Regions from separate parts of the Pseudoalteromonas sp. CR1 genome, predicted to be linked through region 2. Evidence: predicted binding sites of a transcription regulator. Region 2 holds the regulator's gene; each other region holds the start of a gene.
The links. Region 2 encodes ArgR, which controls arginine synthesis, uptake and breakdown. Its sites were predicted from a motif close to ANTGAATANNTATTCANT; they were not measured.
Positions count from the first base shown of each region.

Region 1 (3,782 bases), 180 kb from region 2:
GCCCCCAGCAATAACATACGTGGGTTTGCTATTAGCGCACTAAAGTCAGTTAATGCACCAACCCCCATAAATATTAATAGCGGAAAAATCCCGGTATCTATACCCACATAGTAAACTGAGTACAGAAGCCCGCCTGGGTCAGACATACCAGCAACCGGAATATTAGTTAATATCGCGCCAAAGCCAATTGGTAATAAAAGCAGAGGCTCAAAGTTTTTAGATATCGCTAAAAACAATAACAAACAGCCTACTGCAATCATTATCAAGCCAGGAAACGTAAAGTTAGCAAGACCTGTTGCATGCCAAAGGTTTAAAAGACCTTCCATTTATACGACCTCCTTAAGCCAACGCAATAATTGCGTCACCAGTGGTCACTGAGTCACCTTCAGACACAAGCACTTCAGCAATTGTACCTGTATGCATTGCACGTACTTCAGTTTCCATTTTCATGGCTTCCATAATCACAACAACATCACCTTCGTTTACAACCTGACCCGCTTTCACTTTAACTTTAAAAATATTACCTGCTAAAGGTGCATTTAGCGTTTCACCCGAAGCCACTGAAGCAGACTGAGGTAAATGCTCTGAATCTTTTAATGTGACCTCTTTAAGTTCACCGCCTTGCGCTACGACAACGTCGTAAACTTTACCGTCTACCTTAACGCTGTATTGCTCAGCCTTAACACTATTACTACTTGCTGATGTCTTAGCTGGCGATTTACTTGTGTTATTTTCTTCGCTTGGTACCGGTTCAAATGCATCAGGATTATTACGGTTTTTGATGAATTTTAAACCAACCTGTGGGAATAACGCATAAGTAAGTACGTCGTCTATTTTATCCTCAGCAAGCGTTAAACCTTGCTCTTGTGCTTCTTTTAATAGCTCAGCTTCAAGTGTTTCCAGCTCAGGAGCAATGTTATCAGCAGGGCGACACGTAATAACGTCGCTGCCATTGAGTACGCGCTCTTGCAGCTCTTTATTCATTGGAGCTGGTGTTAAACCATATTCGCCTTTTAAAACGCCTGCGGTTTCTTTAGTGATAGTTTTATAACGCTCACCTGTCAGCACATTAAGTACAGCTTGAGTACCCACAATTTGTGATGTTGGTGTAACAAGAGGAATAAAGCCTAAGTCTTCGCGTACACGCGGTATTTCAAGTAGTACTTCGTTAAGCTTATCAGCGGCACCTTGCTCTTTAAGTTGGTTTTCCATGTTAGTTAACATGCCACCTGGTACTTGAGCGAGTAAAATACGTCCATCTACGCCTTTTAAACTCCCTTCAAACGCTGCATATTTTTTACGAACATCTCTAAAGTAAGCTGCAATTTCTTCAAGTTGGTTTAAGTCAAGCTCAGTATCTCGCGCTGTACCTTCAACAATTGCTACAATGGTTTCTGTTGCTGAGTGACCGTAAGTCATACTCATAGACGAGATAGCGGTATCAAGCATATCAATACCTGCATCAATCGCTTTTTGGTACGTAGCAGTACTTAAACCTGTTGTAGCATGGCATTGCATAGCAATTGGAATCGACACTGTTTCTTTCAGCGCTTTTATAAGCTCTTCTGCGTCATATGGCTTTAACAAACCCGCCATATCTTTAATACAAATTGAATGACAACCCAGCTCTTCTAATTGCTTGGCTAGCGTTAACCACATATCAAGTGTATGAACAGGGCTTACCGTATACGAAATAGTACCTTGAGCATGAGCACCTACCTTAACAGCTGCTTTAATGGCTGTTTCTAGGTTACGTACATCATTCATTGCATCAAAAATACGAAACACATCAACACCGTTTTTGTGTGCGCGCTCAACAAACTTTTCAACAACATCGTCAGCATAATGGCGGTAACCTAATAAGTTTTGACCGCGTAATAGCATTTGCTGCTTAGTATTTGGCATCGCTTTTTTAAGCGCACGAATACGTTCCCACGGATCTTCACCTAAATAACGAATACAAGAATCAAAGGTCGCACCGCCCCACGATTCAATTGACCAGTAACCTGCATCATCTAATTTACTTGCAATCGGTAGCATGTCATCTAAGCGCATACGCGTGGCAAGTAATGACTGATGCGCATCACGAAGAACCAATTCTGTTAATTTTAATTTAGCCATGTGTGCCCCTTATTTGTTATTTGATTTGTACTGAGCAATGGCAGCACTAATAGCAGCGATGTGCTCATTTGGCACACCTTGAGATTTAAACGATGGTGACTTAACTGGAGTCGCAACTTCAGCAGGGCTAAAACGCGCCACTAAGTTAGACATTATTGTAACTGCGCCAATTAATATCGAAAGAAAGACAAACACTCCAACCATACCTGTCAGCATTAAGCTACCAGCGGTTGTAAGTACAGCACCTATATCCATTTTTCTCCCCTTGAAACCCATATCGAAAATAAAAAGTCGATTTAGTTAAATATTTATTCACTAGATAATAACAAAACAAATATCTTTGTCTAGCCATTGTAAATTGGTAAAACCAATTAAAATAAAAATAACATATAACCAAATTTATTAACCAGAGTAAAAACCCTTACCCATCAACACCCCATAATACACACAAAAAATACTCACTATATTTATAAGCTATAGCTGAATTTTTAACAAAGCCGAATTCCCCGTACTTTACTGAACCTAAAATCACTCATAATGTGTAGAAAAAAACAAACTTGTTAATTGGTCTTACCAAGAGAGGCTTTTTTAAGCATCTTTAAATTGCAACCTATACTTGTGTGTGAATAAGTTACACAACCCAACGTAAAAGTTACCAATTTAACAAAGTCAAAAAACAAACAAAAACACGCAAGATACTGATATAAAACAAAAATACATTATGGCACAGTACTGGCATTAACTATTGTGTACAAATTTGATAACCAAGGAGAAAACAATGTTACGCTGGACAATCACATTTTTAGTTATTGCTTTAATCGCTGCAGTGTTGGGTTTTGGTGGCATAGCAGGTGCCGCAGCTGGTATAGCAAAAATTATATTCTTTATTTTTATAGTACTTTTAGTTATTTCGTTAGTTTCGGGTGCGCTACGTGGTAAATCGCCCAGGTAGGCATATACTCAACTAACACTACAATTTTATTTATTTACAAGGAATTACATTATGAACTCTACAACTTTAAAAGCAGCACTAATTGGTCTTTTCGCAAGTTTTTTCATCATGGGTTGTCAAGATAACAACGCAGAAGAAGCCGGTGAACGTATCGATGAAGTAGTAACAGATGTACAAAATTCTGTTGAAGATACGTGCGAAGAAGTGAAAGAAGGCGTAAACGCTGAAGAAACTAACTGTTAATCGTTAGTATATTATTAAAAAAACGGCTCTTAAGCCGTTTTTTTGTGCCTAAAATAAATGCACGCATTATAAAGCTGCTCATTCATAAGCGAACTTGCTAAAATATATAAAACGATTTTTAAAGCAAGGCACTATGTCATTTTCAACCACCTACACACTTGATAAACCCTACTTTTACGAATGCTTTGACGAGTCACTTCCTTACAGCAAACGCGCACAACCTAAGTACTTTTTACTGGTACTGTTAGTCTCGCTTGGTTTATTTAGCATTTACGGTTTAGCTGATCATTATTTAGGAACATTTTTGATCATGGTTGCTGTGCTTGAATGCGTTGCTTTTTATTACCGCAGGCCATGGTGGGTGACCAGACAAATGTTTAGCCGAGCATCAGGTTCTGAGGTTACACTCACTTTTGATGATGAAGGCATTAAATCGGCAAACCATTACAAAAGCTACCAACTAGCT
Region 1 covers NZ_JAHXRM010000006.1:20,587-24,368, forward strand. The annotation lists gene KZZ04_RS07140 (sodium ion-translocating decarboxylase subunit beta) at 1-326, opposite strand, end outside; gene oadA (sodium-extruding oxaloacetate decarboxylase subunit alpha) at 340-2,121, opposite strand; gene KZZ04_RS07150 (OadG family protein) at 2,131-2,376, opposite strand; gene KZZ04_RS07155 (DUF1328 family protein) at 2,900-3,073, shown strand; gene KZZ04_RS07160 (hypothetical protein) at 3,125-3,316, shown strand; gene KZZ04_RS07165 (YcxB family protein) at 3,450-3,782, shown strand, end outside.
Region 1: the regulator ArgR is predicted to act here: its motif matches at 2,421-2,438, upstream of KZZ04_RS07150 (OadG family protein).

Region 2 (3,782 bases):
TAGAAGCTGATAAAGCAATTGCTTGCCTAAACTTTTTACCTGAATCTGATTACAAACACGCATTAGTCAGCTTAGCCCGCATAGCAGTGGACCGTGACCATTAATATTTAGTGGCTCGATGTAAATAAATTTAGATCAACAAAAAAGCCTGCAAATGCAGGCTTTTTTAATGCTCAATTTGGCTATTACGCCATGAAATCAACACCTTCTTTGATGTCTTTTTTCAGAGTCTCAAGCATGTCGTTTTTCGCTTTTTCTTCAAAAGCGCTAAGTTCGCCGTAAGAAAGAATTTCTTCAACGCCGTTTTTACCTAAGCGTACTGGGTGTGCAAAATACTCTGCATCACCATCTTCAACAGCAACATATGCGTAGTCTACAACTTCTTCACCTTGTAGGCCTTTAACTAAAGACATACAAAAACGTGCTGCAGCAGCACCCATTGATAATGTAGCTGAACCACCACCGGCTTTAGCATTTACTACTTCAGTACCTGCATTTTGGATACGTGGAGTAAGCGCAGCAACTTCGTCTTCAGTGAAAGTAACACCTTCAACTTGAGAAAGAAGAGGAAGAATAGTTGTGCCAGAGTGACCACCAATTACAGGTACTTTAACTGTAGCAACGTCTACACCTTTAAGTTCAGCAACAAATGCTTCTGAACGAATGACGTCAAGCGTAGTAATACCAAATACACGGCTTGCATCGTATGTGCCTGCTTTTTTAAACACTTCAGCAACAATAGGTACGGTGCCGTTTACTGGGTTAGTAATAATACCCACAAGTGCTTTAGGACAGCTAGCAACAATGCCTTCAGCTAGTGTTTTGATGATACCGGCATTTACATTAAATAAATCTGCACGATCCATACCTGGTTTACGTGGCATACCCGCTGGGATTAAAACAATGTCAGCACCTTCAAGCGCTTTGTTTAAATCGTCTGCGCCAAAACCTGCTACTTTAACATCAGTTGGGATGTGTGATAGGTCAACAGCAACACCTGGTACAACTGGTGCAACATCGTAAAGTGATAATTCAGAACCAGCCGGTAAGCCTGTTTTTAATAGTAAAGACAATGCTTGACCGATACCGCCTGCAGCACCTAATACAGCAACTTTCATTGGAATTCTCCGTCATTTGAGGTAGGAAATACTTGTGGCCCTTAAGATAATGAAATTAGCGCCTAAAAACAAATTTATCGGGCCTATTTTGCGATATTTTCGACCATAGTTGTAAACTTTGGTGGTTTATCGCATCAAACTGTCAAGTTGACTAAACAACTGCTGCATAATTATTCATTTTTGTGTAGTATTTACAGCATAAATAACAATAATGAATAAAGACTATGCAACCTCAAGATAAACAAGAAGCATTGGTAAAAGCGTTTAAGTCTCTTTTAAAAGAAGAAAACTTTGGCTCTCAGGGCGAAATAGTTGATGCTCTCAAAGAGCAAGGCTTTGATAATATAAGCCAGAGTAAAGTGTCACGCATGTTAAGTAAGTTTGGCGCTGTGCGTACCCGTAATGCTAAGCAAGAAATGGTTTACTGCCTCCCCGCTGAAATGGGAGTGCCTACAGCTAAAAGCCCATTACGCCAGTTAGTAATTGATATTATGCATAATGAAATGATGATCATTATTCGCACAAGCCCAGGTGCTGCGCAGCTTATTGCCCGCTTACTTGACTCGTTAGGAAAGGCCGATGGTGTACTCGGTACTATTGCCGGAGACGATACTATATTTATTGCTCCAGCAAAAATTTCTGAAATAGACGTAACACTTGAACGTGTACGTATTTTGTTTGATACGGTTTAAATTTGCTTTAAAAACCCAACTGAGGGGGCAAAAAAAGCTGACCCCATATCGGCTTGAGTAAAATCAAGCCAGTGGTCGTAACACTCCCCCTCACCTAAACGGCTATTCAATACAGCCTCAAATGCAGTCCCAGTGCTTGCGCAGCTTATGCATAACATCCCTTGTTCATAAACATCACCATAAGGCATACTTTGATTCAACAAAAGGGGTTGCCCTTCTTCATCTTTTAATTCACTGCGCGTGGCATGGCTCGTATTTAACGCAGGGGTTATTAACGTGTTATCTAGGCGTGTACGGCCCATTATTTGTTCTTGTTCACTGAGCGATAAATGCTGCCAAACAGTTAAGTCGTGTTTGTAGCGTTGAACATGAATATAACTTCCCTGATCTTCAAAACACCCTGGTTTATTAATTAACGCGGTTGCTCGTTTTTTTCTACCATGTGGCATATCGCCACCATAAATAAAGCCGTTAAAGTCTCGGCCATCTAAAAAGCGAAAGTTACGAATTTGCTCCACCAGCTCTACATCAGGTGCAAAAAGCTTTAAAACTTGCAGTGCAAATAAGTGATTTACATCTTCTCTATCGGAACGCACCTGCACAAACAAGTCACACGGTTGGACACTCATTTGGTGATCTGAATGATTTATATTGGGAAAGCTTTGCAGCTCACTAGGAATATATTCAGGAAGGATATGAGGCCAATATTGGGCACCAATGGCAACAACACATGACAACATTGACTCTGAAAACTGATCGTTAAACTCTTCTTCAATAGCGCTTACTTGCTTTAGTTTAGCGCGCAATGATTCGTCTTGACCATCAAACACATTAAAAAATAAATGCAAACCATGTAGGTTTGCTTCAGCACAAATCCCAGATTGCGCTTGCGCCATTGTTATTCCTCAGTTTTACAGATATAAACACAGTAAATAACATTTGATTACGATTCAAAAAAGTTCACTGTGTGGGGTTTTATTTTTATTATAACCTGCTCATTGATTTCAAATGATTGGCCATATTGCGCTGCAACTTCAAGCGTTTGCTCGGCTATGACAACTTTATAAATATGAGCAGAACCAATAAAGCGACGACTTAATATTGTAGCCCGTTTACTGAGTTTGTCACTTTGACACTCTTTCACCAGTTCAATTTGATGAGGTCGCACATATAACTCACCACTACATGAATTGTGGCTTGCTTGCGTATCAGACTCAACAGTACCAAAAGGTGTTTTATATTCAGTTGCCGTTAATGCTTGTGCGGGTAAGTATATGCCTTGACCAAGAAACTCTGCAACCACCTTTGACCTAGGCGCAGCAAAAAGCTGCTCTGGCGTGCCTTGTTGGGCAACTTTTCCACGATGCATAATGGCAAGCGTGTCTGAAAAAGCAAACGCCTCTTCTTTGGAATGGGTAACAAATACCGCTGAAACTTGTTGCGCCTTAATAATGCGGCGAATATCAGCAATTAACTCAAACCTAACTTGAGTATCTATATTAGAAAAGGGCTCGTCAAGAAGTAGTAAACTTGGTTTATAAGCCAATGCACGGGCAATTGCAACACGTTGCTGCTGCCCACCAGAAAGCTGGTGAGGAAACCTATCGGCACAGCCTGACAAATGCACTAACTGAAGCATTTCATCTACACGTTGTTGTTTTTCGGATTGGCTCATTTTACCCAACCCAAACGCAATGTTATTTGCTACGCTTAAATGAGGAAACAACGCGTAATCTTGAAACATCATACCTATATTTCGGTGCTCTGGTGCAATAAATGTTGATTCATCACTGACAAGTTTACCATCAATAAATACACTTCCTTGCTTAGCCTCAACTAAACCTGCAATGGCTTTTAGTGTGGTGGTTTTGCCGCAGCCACTTGCACCAAGTAAACACACAATCTCGTCTTTACCCACCGTTAAATCTAAGTCTTCGATCACCTTTGTACCGTTATAGTGATAGCTTACACC
Region 2 covers NZ_JAHXRM010000006.1:198,211-201,992, forward strand. The annotation lists gene ispB (octaprenyl diphosphate synthase) at 1-104, shown strand, start outside; gene mdh (malate dehydrogenase) at 186-1,118, opposite strand; gene argR (transcriptional regulator ArgR) at 1,343-1,810, shown strand; gene KZZ04_RS07990 (Dyp-type peroxidase) at 1,807-2,706, opposite strand; gene KZZ04_RS07995 (ABC transporter ATP-binding protein) at 2,754-3,782, opposite strand, start outside.

Region 3 (3,782 bases), on a different contig from region 2:
ATTTGTGTCGCGCACTCGTTTGACCCCAGCTCAATACGATAATCAACCTACGGTTGTGTTTAGGGTTGTACTGGCTAACCCGCTTACCTCGGGTGTGATTTTAAAAGAGATATTAGCTGAGCAAAAAGAGCTTGCTAAAACAGACCCTGTATTTAAAAAGTATTTAAGCAAATACATGAAATAGTAAATGCCGCATTTATAGAAAAGACGCTATTTCGCGTCTTTTTTTTGCTTAGTCAAAAGCAACAGGCTTTTATAATATTGCTAATGATGTGCTGTGAAGGCTTTATTTTTTCCATTGCTAAAAATTCGTCAGGTTGATGCGCTTGGTTAATTGAACCCGGCCCCATAACAATGGTTTCACAGCCTAATTGTTGAATAAACGGGGCTTCTGTACAGTAATTAACAGCAATGGCTTTTTGGCCTGCTATTTTTTCTGCTAGTTGAACTAGCGCACTGTCGGTATGGCCTGTAAATGCCGGTATTGGGTCGTGCAGGTCAAATACACTCACTGAGTTAGGATATTGTTCGTTAATCTCTTTTGTTGCATCAAGAAGCAAAGCTTGCAACTCTTGCACGCTAAGCCCTGGCAGTGGGCGCATATCAATATGCATTTCACAACAACCACATATTCTATTTGCGTTGTCGCCACCATGAATATTACCTAAATTTAAAGTAGGGTAAGGTATTTCAAAGTGATTTAGTGAATACTTATTCTTTAATTGCTCTTTCAAGGTCAGTAATTTTGAAGTCACTTTATGCATAACTTCAATGGCGTTTAGACCACGTTCGGGATCGGAGCTATGCCCAGAGCGACCAACGACCCTTATAGCTGTACTCATATGGCCTTTATGTGTAAATACCGGTGTCATATCAGTGGGTTCACCAATAATACAGCGCGCTGGTTTTAAATTTGGGTGCTGACAAATTTGTTGAGCACCTGCCATGGTGGTTTCTTCATCGGCGGTAGCAAGTATTAAAATAGGCTGTGTTTGTTGTTTTTCATCCAACTCGCTTACAGCTTGCAGCACAAAAGCAAAAAATCCTTTCATATCAATGCTGCCTAAGCCATAGAGTTTGTTATTGAGTTCGGTTAATTTAAATGGGTTGTGATTCCAGCGGCTATCATCAAACGGTACTGTATCGGTATGCCCAGCAAGCATTAAACCGCCATCGCCAACGCCGCGTTTTGCTAATAAGTTATAACGCCCTTTTTTACCTTCAAGTTCTATTATTTCACACGTAAAGCCAAGAGTTTCACACCATTGTGCAAGTAACTCGATAACACTTTTATTGCTCATACATTGGCTGTCTTCAATCGCACTAATAGAAGGGGCTGCAATTAATTGCTGATACATAGAAATAAACGAAGGCAGAGACATAAAAATTCCCAAAATAATTATTCAATTTAATTGCATAACAATATAAAAGTATTTATGATGAATATCAATTCACTTTTTAAGCATAAATATATTAAGTAACACCATGAAGATAATGCGACGATAATCAAAATTCATTAATAAATAAGACTTAATTAGCACCTAAGCTAGTGTAAGCGAACACATAAGTAAGTAGTAATAAATTTTAAGATAACGAGTAAATAATGAATGTAGTGATTATTGGCGCAAGTGGTTACAGCGGCGCAGAACTAGCAAGCTTTATTGCTAAACACCCAAATTTAACTTTATCAGGTTGTTATGTATCTGAAGGTAGCCTAGACAAACATAAATTACTGAGTGATTTATACCCAGAACACTTAGGCTTACTTGATATTCCTTTACTTCCTCTTACAAAATCAGCGTTTGACGATATTAACGCGAATGCAGATTACGTATGCCTGTGTACCGACCATAAAGTCAGTGTAGATTTAGCGCCGCAATTTTTAGCGATGGGCAAAAAGGTGTTTGACCTATCGGGTGGTTACCGCCTAGCAAGTAATGACGATTACGTTACTTATTATGGCTTTGAACATAAGCACCCTGAGCTGCTAAATGAATCTGCATACGGTTTAGCAGAGTGGAATAGCAATGCAATTGCAAATGCAAAGTTAGTGGCTGTTGCGGGTTGTTACCCTACAGCGGCACTGAATGCGTTAAAGCCACTACAGCTCGCAGGCTTACTGAGCGAACAACCTATTATTATTAATGCAGTATCGGGTGTTACCGGCGCAGGGCGTAAAGCCAGTGTAGGTACTCATTTTTGTGAAGTATCGCTAGCGCCATATGGTTTATTTAACCACCGTCACGGACCAGAAATAGAACAGCACCTGGGCCATAAGGTTTTATTTACACCTCATTTAGGTAACTTTGCTCGCGGTATTTTAGAAACGATTTACGTGCAACTAAAACCTGAGGTGACAAGTGAGCAAGTAGCAACGGCTTATGATGTGCTTTCAAAAGAGCCTTTAATTCGTTTGTTAGGCAATAAAATTCCATCAATCAAAGGGGTTGCAAAGCAGCCATACGTTGATATTGGATGGCAGCAGCAAGGCTCGCAATTAATTGTTGTTGCGGCAATCGATAACCTACTTAAAGGTGCAGCGGGGCAAGCTCTGCAATGTATTAATTTATCTATGGGTTTAAACCATACCACAGGCTTAAAAGGAGCGTTGTAATGAGTAAAAAAACGTGGGTTATTAAGCTTGGCGGTGCTGTACTTAATACTGAAAATGCAGCTCACGCGTTATTTGAAGTGTTATCTAATCAGCCAAACCATAACTTTGTAATTGTGCATGGTGGTGGGGCATTAGTCGATACATGGTTAAAAGAGGCAGGTTTTGTTAGTGCTAAACATCAAGGTTTACGTATTAGCCCTGCTGAACAAATGCCGCATATAGTTGGTGCACTTGCAGGTTGTGCAAACAAGCAGCTAATGGCTCAAGCTATTTCTGCTGGCCACAAGCCTGTTGGCTTAAGCCTTTATGAAGCAGGCGTAACCGCATCGCAAAAGCTCAAAGCATTGTGTTTAGTAGGTAAGTGCGAAAGCAACGATGACTCTATTATTAACGATTTACTAAACGTCGGGCGCCTACCTATTGTTAGCTCAATAGGATTTGATGAACAAGGGCTTTGGTACAACGTAAATGCTGACGAGGCGGCGGCAGCTATCGCCAATAATTTAAATGCAGAATTTATTTTTATGACCGATGTAGAGGCCGTACTTGACGCTAATAAGCAGCCGTTACATCACCTTGACACAAATCACATTGAGACTTTAATTGCAGAGGGAGTAATTGTGGGCGGGATGGAGGTCAAAGTTAAGACCAGTCTTCACGCTGCCCTACACTTACGACGCGGTGTGTATATTTCCAGCTGGCAAAAGCCAGAAAATTTAACTGCTTTGCTGCAAGGCGAGCATGTCGGAACAAAGATTACACCATAGGGTTACCATGTTAGAGAATTTTTTAACGGGTCTAGAATTAGACCAACAAGGCGTACTTAATTTATTAAAGCTAGCGCGTGATTTAAAAGCAAATCCCGAGAAATACAGCCAAGTACTAGCGGGTAAGTCAGTTGTTACACTATTTGAAAAGCAAAGCTTACGTACACGTTTATCGTTTGATATTGGTATTAATCGTTTAGGTGGCCACGCTGTTTATTTAGATCAGCAAAATGGCGCTATGGGCGCTCGCGAATCGGTAAAAGATTTTGCACTAAATATTTCTACATGGGCAGATGGTATTGTAGCGCGTGTTAATCAGCACAGCACATTAACAACGTTAGGTGAATACTCCTCTGTGCCTGTTGTTAATAGCTTATGTGACTTGTACCACCCGTGCCAAG
Region 3 covers NZ_JAHXRM010000016.1:43,663-47,444, forward strand. The annotation lists gene panP (pyridoxal-dependent aspartate 1-decarboxylase PanP) at 1-184, shown strand, start outside; gene argE (acetylornithine deacetylase) at 237-1,382, opposite strand; gene argC (N-acetyl-gamma-glutamyl-phosphate reductase) at 1,604-2,614, shown strand; gene argB (acetylglutamate kinase) at 2,614-3,381, shown strand; gene KZZ04_RS14185 (ornithine carbamoyltransferase) at 3,389-3,782, shown strand, end outside.
Region 3: the regulator ArgR is predicted to act here: its motif matches at 1,439-1,456, upstream of argC (N-acetyl-gamma-glutamyl-phosphate reductase).

Region 4 (3,782 bases), on a different contig from region 2:
TTGGTTAAATGGTGCTAAAAAAATTCTTAAAATTGCTATAAGCGATGCTCCGTGTGGCTACTGTCGCCAATTTATGAACGAATTAGCCGATGCGAAAGAATTTGATATTTTACTTCCAAGCCAACATTTTAAATTAGCAGAGCTATTACCTCACTCGTTTGGGCCAACCGATTTAGGTAACGAATTTAGCTTGTTTAATCCAAAACCTCAGTGTGCGGTTTTTGATGATGAACAGATTGAAGAGACTTTTGCTGGCTTTGCGTTAAATGCATATGTACCGTACAGCCAAAATTTTAGTGCGGTAAAAGTAAGTACATTTAATAATGGGGATTTTTACGGCAGTTATGCAGAAAACGCAGCCTATAGTCCAAGCTTATCGCCTCTACAAAGCGCGTTGAGTCAGTTCTTTTTAGCTGGCCTTAGTTTTGATAAGGAGACAGTGAAAGGCATCACACTGTTAGAAACGAAAGGGCACGAAAATCAAGCGGGCGTATCGAAAGCGGTACTATCGGGATTTACTGATTTGCCAGAGCTACAAGTAATTAGCGCTGCGCTTAAATAGAGTCATAAAAGCACAGCTAATAAGCTGTGCTTTTACATATCAATTTACTTATAAATAAATACTAACCGAGTAACACTTTAGCGGCTTCTAACACAACAGCCACTGATTTCCTTTCTATTTCACCGTGGTCAACGTTAGGGATTTCTTGACGAGTACGGTTAACTAATACACCGGCAACACAGGCAGCTTGCAAGCCAAGAGCTGCACACATAGTGAATAATGTAGCCGACTCCATTTCGTAGTTCATTACCCCTAGTTTTTGCCATTCTTCACAGCTACCTTGAAATGCTTTTGGCACATAACCAGAATGTGTATCGTAGCGTTCTTGGCCTGGGTAAAAAGTGTCGCTAGATGCAGTAATACCAATGTGAAAATCAATGTTTAAATTTTTACATGCTTCAACCATGGCCTGTGTTGCATAAAAGTCAGACACAGCCGGGTAGCTAAGCGGTGCAAAATGTTGGCTTGCACCGTCTAAGCGCACAGACGCTTGGCTAATTAATATTTCACCTTCATTAATGTGAGGCTGAATAGCACCCGTAGTACCAATACGTAAAAATTGACGCACGCCTAGTTGAGCAAGTTCCTCTACTGCAATCGATGTAGATGGGCCGCCAATACCTGTAGAGCATATAACAACTGAATGGCCATTTAATTGACCAAGATAAACATGAAACTCACGTGTTTGAGCAAGACAGGTTGGGTTGTCTAGGAATTTTGAAATGCGTGCAGCGCGATCTGGGTCACCGGGTACTATTGCAAGTTTTGCACCTTGTAGATCGTCAATACATAGTCCTAAGTGAAATACCTTTTCCATATCTAAGCCTTTTTAAAATAATTTTTTTCAATCTAGCATCTTTGCTAGAAACCTACCTTAAGTACAGGACGTATGTCCGTATTTATAAAATTGAGCGCGTGCCTAGGCCAGTAAAACAGAGCTGTAGCGTATTTTATGCACCAACTATGAATATTCAAGCACACTCATAAATTTATGATTTACGTGTGCAGTTGACTTGTGCGCGTAGACATTATAAGTATCACTCAATCAAGTGGTTAGTCATGAATGACAATCGCCAGTATTAATTAAAATTTACTAACTATCAGTGTGTTATGTTTTTATTTTAAGTTTTTTTAGAATTAATTTTAATGATACATACGTTAAAAAATTCCGATTTTTAATTTTTTAAAGTTTAGGTCTGTTTAATCATTTTGCATAAATAATCACTAAAATACGCACAGAACAATTCATAAGGATTTATTATGAGTCAAGAAATTCAAGCATTTAATAGTAAAGTAGAGCACTGCTTATGTGCTCCTGGCGATGGTGTTTTTACCGTTAATACTGCAAAAGAGCGAAAAGCGGCACTTCGAAATAAACTGTATGGTCAAACCGAAAATGTAGATAAGCTATGGCGCGAATCGTTAAATGAGTTGCCTCACTCTCCCCATAAAGCGGTCATGCTTGGAATTAGTTCTGATTGTGGTGGCGGTATTTTACGTGGTGCCAATTGGGGGCCTTTGTTTGTTCGCTCAGCATTAATTGATCAGCACCCTGAATGTCATTCGTTCGACTTAGGCGATGTGCGTGTTATTCCGCATTTGTTACATGACAAATACCTAAACGACGCAACTATCTCTAATTGCCAAAAAGCGCTATACGGAAACGAAAATAACGACTACTACGTAAGTCCGTTATCAATTACTGAAGATGTGTGCGACAGCTTTTACGCGACGTTCAAAGATAAGGGTATTTTTGGTATTGGTGGCGACCACTCTATTAGTTATCCATTAACCAAAGCGTATTTAAAAGCTAAACGTGAGCAAGGTAAGCGCACAGCTATTATTCATTTTGATGCGCACACCGATTTGCTTGTGGAGCGCTTGGGTATAGATTTATGTTTTGGCTCTTGGTGTACACATATTTTAGAGTTTTTACCTGCACCCCATCACTTAATTCAATTTGGTATACGTTCAAGTGGAAAACCAAAATCACACTGGGAAAACACATTTGGGGTTAAGCAACATTGGGCGCATGAAATTATTGAACGCGGTGCAGCCGCTGTTGCTGCAGAGACTATCGCGCAACTAAAAGCGGATAATGTTGATGAAGTGTATGTAAGTTTTGATATTGACGCACTCGATGCCGAATTTGCTTCTGCAACCGGTACACCGGAAGATAACGGTTTAACACCAAAGCACGCGCTAGACATTTTATCGGCCATTGCCGATGAGTTTCCTATTACGGGCGCTGATATGATGGAAATAGCACCATTTACCGACAGTTCACTTGTGGGCCAAGCAAGTTCTGAGACAACATTAAAAGAAGGCGCAAAAATTTCAGCGTTTTTAATTAATGCGATGAATAAATAAGTGCTTAAAAACTAATACTATTGACTTAATCTTATTTTATTAAATACTCAAAACTAGCAGTCTACAAAGCCTCAACTATATTTATTGAATAATTCCACTAATTTAGTTGAGGCTTTTACCCAATGAAGGGATTCGTTTTTTTACTTTGTTTTTTATACCCTATTGCGCATGCTAACGAAATTAATATAGTTACGGAAGTTTTCCCTGACTTTCAATATCTCGATGCAAACAAGCAATTGGCTGGTCGCTCTGTAGAAAAGGTAAAAAACGCCCTTAATGCTGCTGGTATTAGTTACACTATGTCGGCTAACAATTGGAGTGTGTCTTATAACGCAGCCCTTCGAGATAAAAACACCTGTATTTTCTCAATTGTTCGTTTGCCACCAAGAGAAAATAACTTTGTGTGGATAGCTGAACTTGAAGAGTTTGAGTCAGCGATTTATGGGCTGAAATCTCGAGGCATAAAGTTAAAGACTTTACATGATGCCAAGCGCTATAAAATAGCAGTATTAAGAGATAACTTTAGCCATCATTATTTACTTGAACGCGGTTTTAACGAAACCCGGCATCTGTTGCTGATTGATAACTTAGATAAAATAGATAAGCTAATTAGTGCACGCCGTGACATTCTTGATTTTGTCATTCTGAGTAAAAAACAATTTAATTACCGTCTCAAAACATCACCAAAGTTAAATTTACTCGAGCCAGTGCTTGATTTAAATACGGCTCAATCTCCATTATATTTTGCGTGTAACATAAATATGGATGAGTCGTTAATCACACAGTTACAGTTTGCATTTAGACAAACCTCCTCTCTTAATTAGTGGCTAAAAATCATTTAACTAACTGA
Region 4 covers NZ_JAHXRM010000004.1:69,671-73,452, reverse strand. The annotation lists gene cdd (cytidine deaminase) at 1-562, shown strand, start outside; gene udp (uridine phosphorylase) at 624-1,379, opposite strand; gene KZZ04_RS05550 (arginase family protein) at 1,823-2,932, shown strand; gene KZZ04_RS05545 (amino acid ABC transporter substrate-binding protein) at 3,055-3,756, shown strand.
Region 4: the regulator ArgR is predicted to act here: its motif matches at 1,771-1,788, upstream of KZZ04_RS05550 (arginase family protein).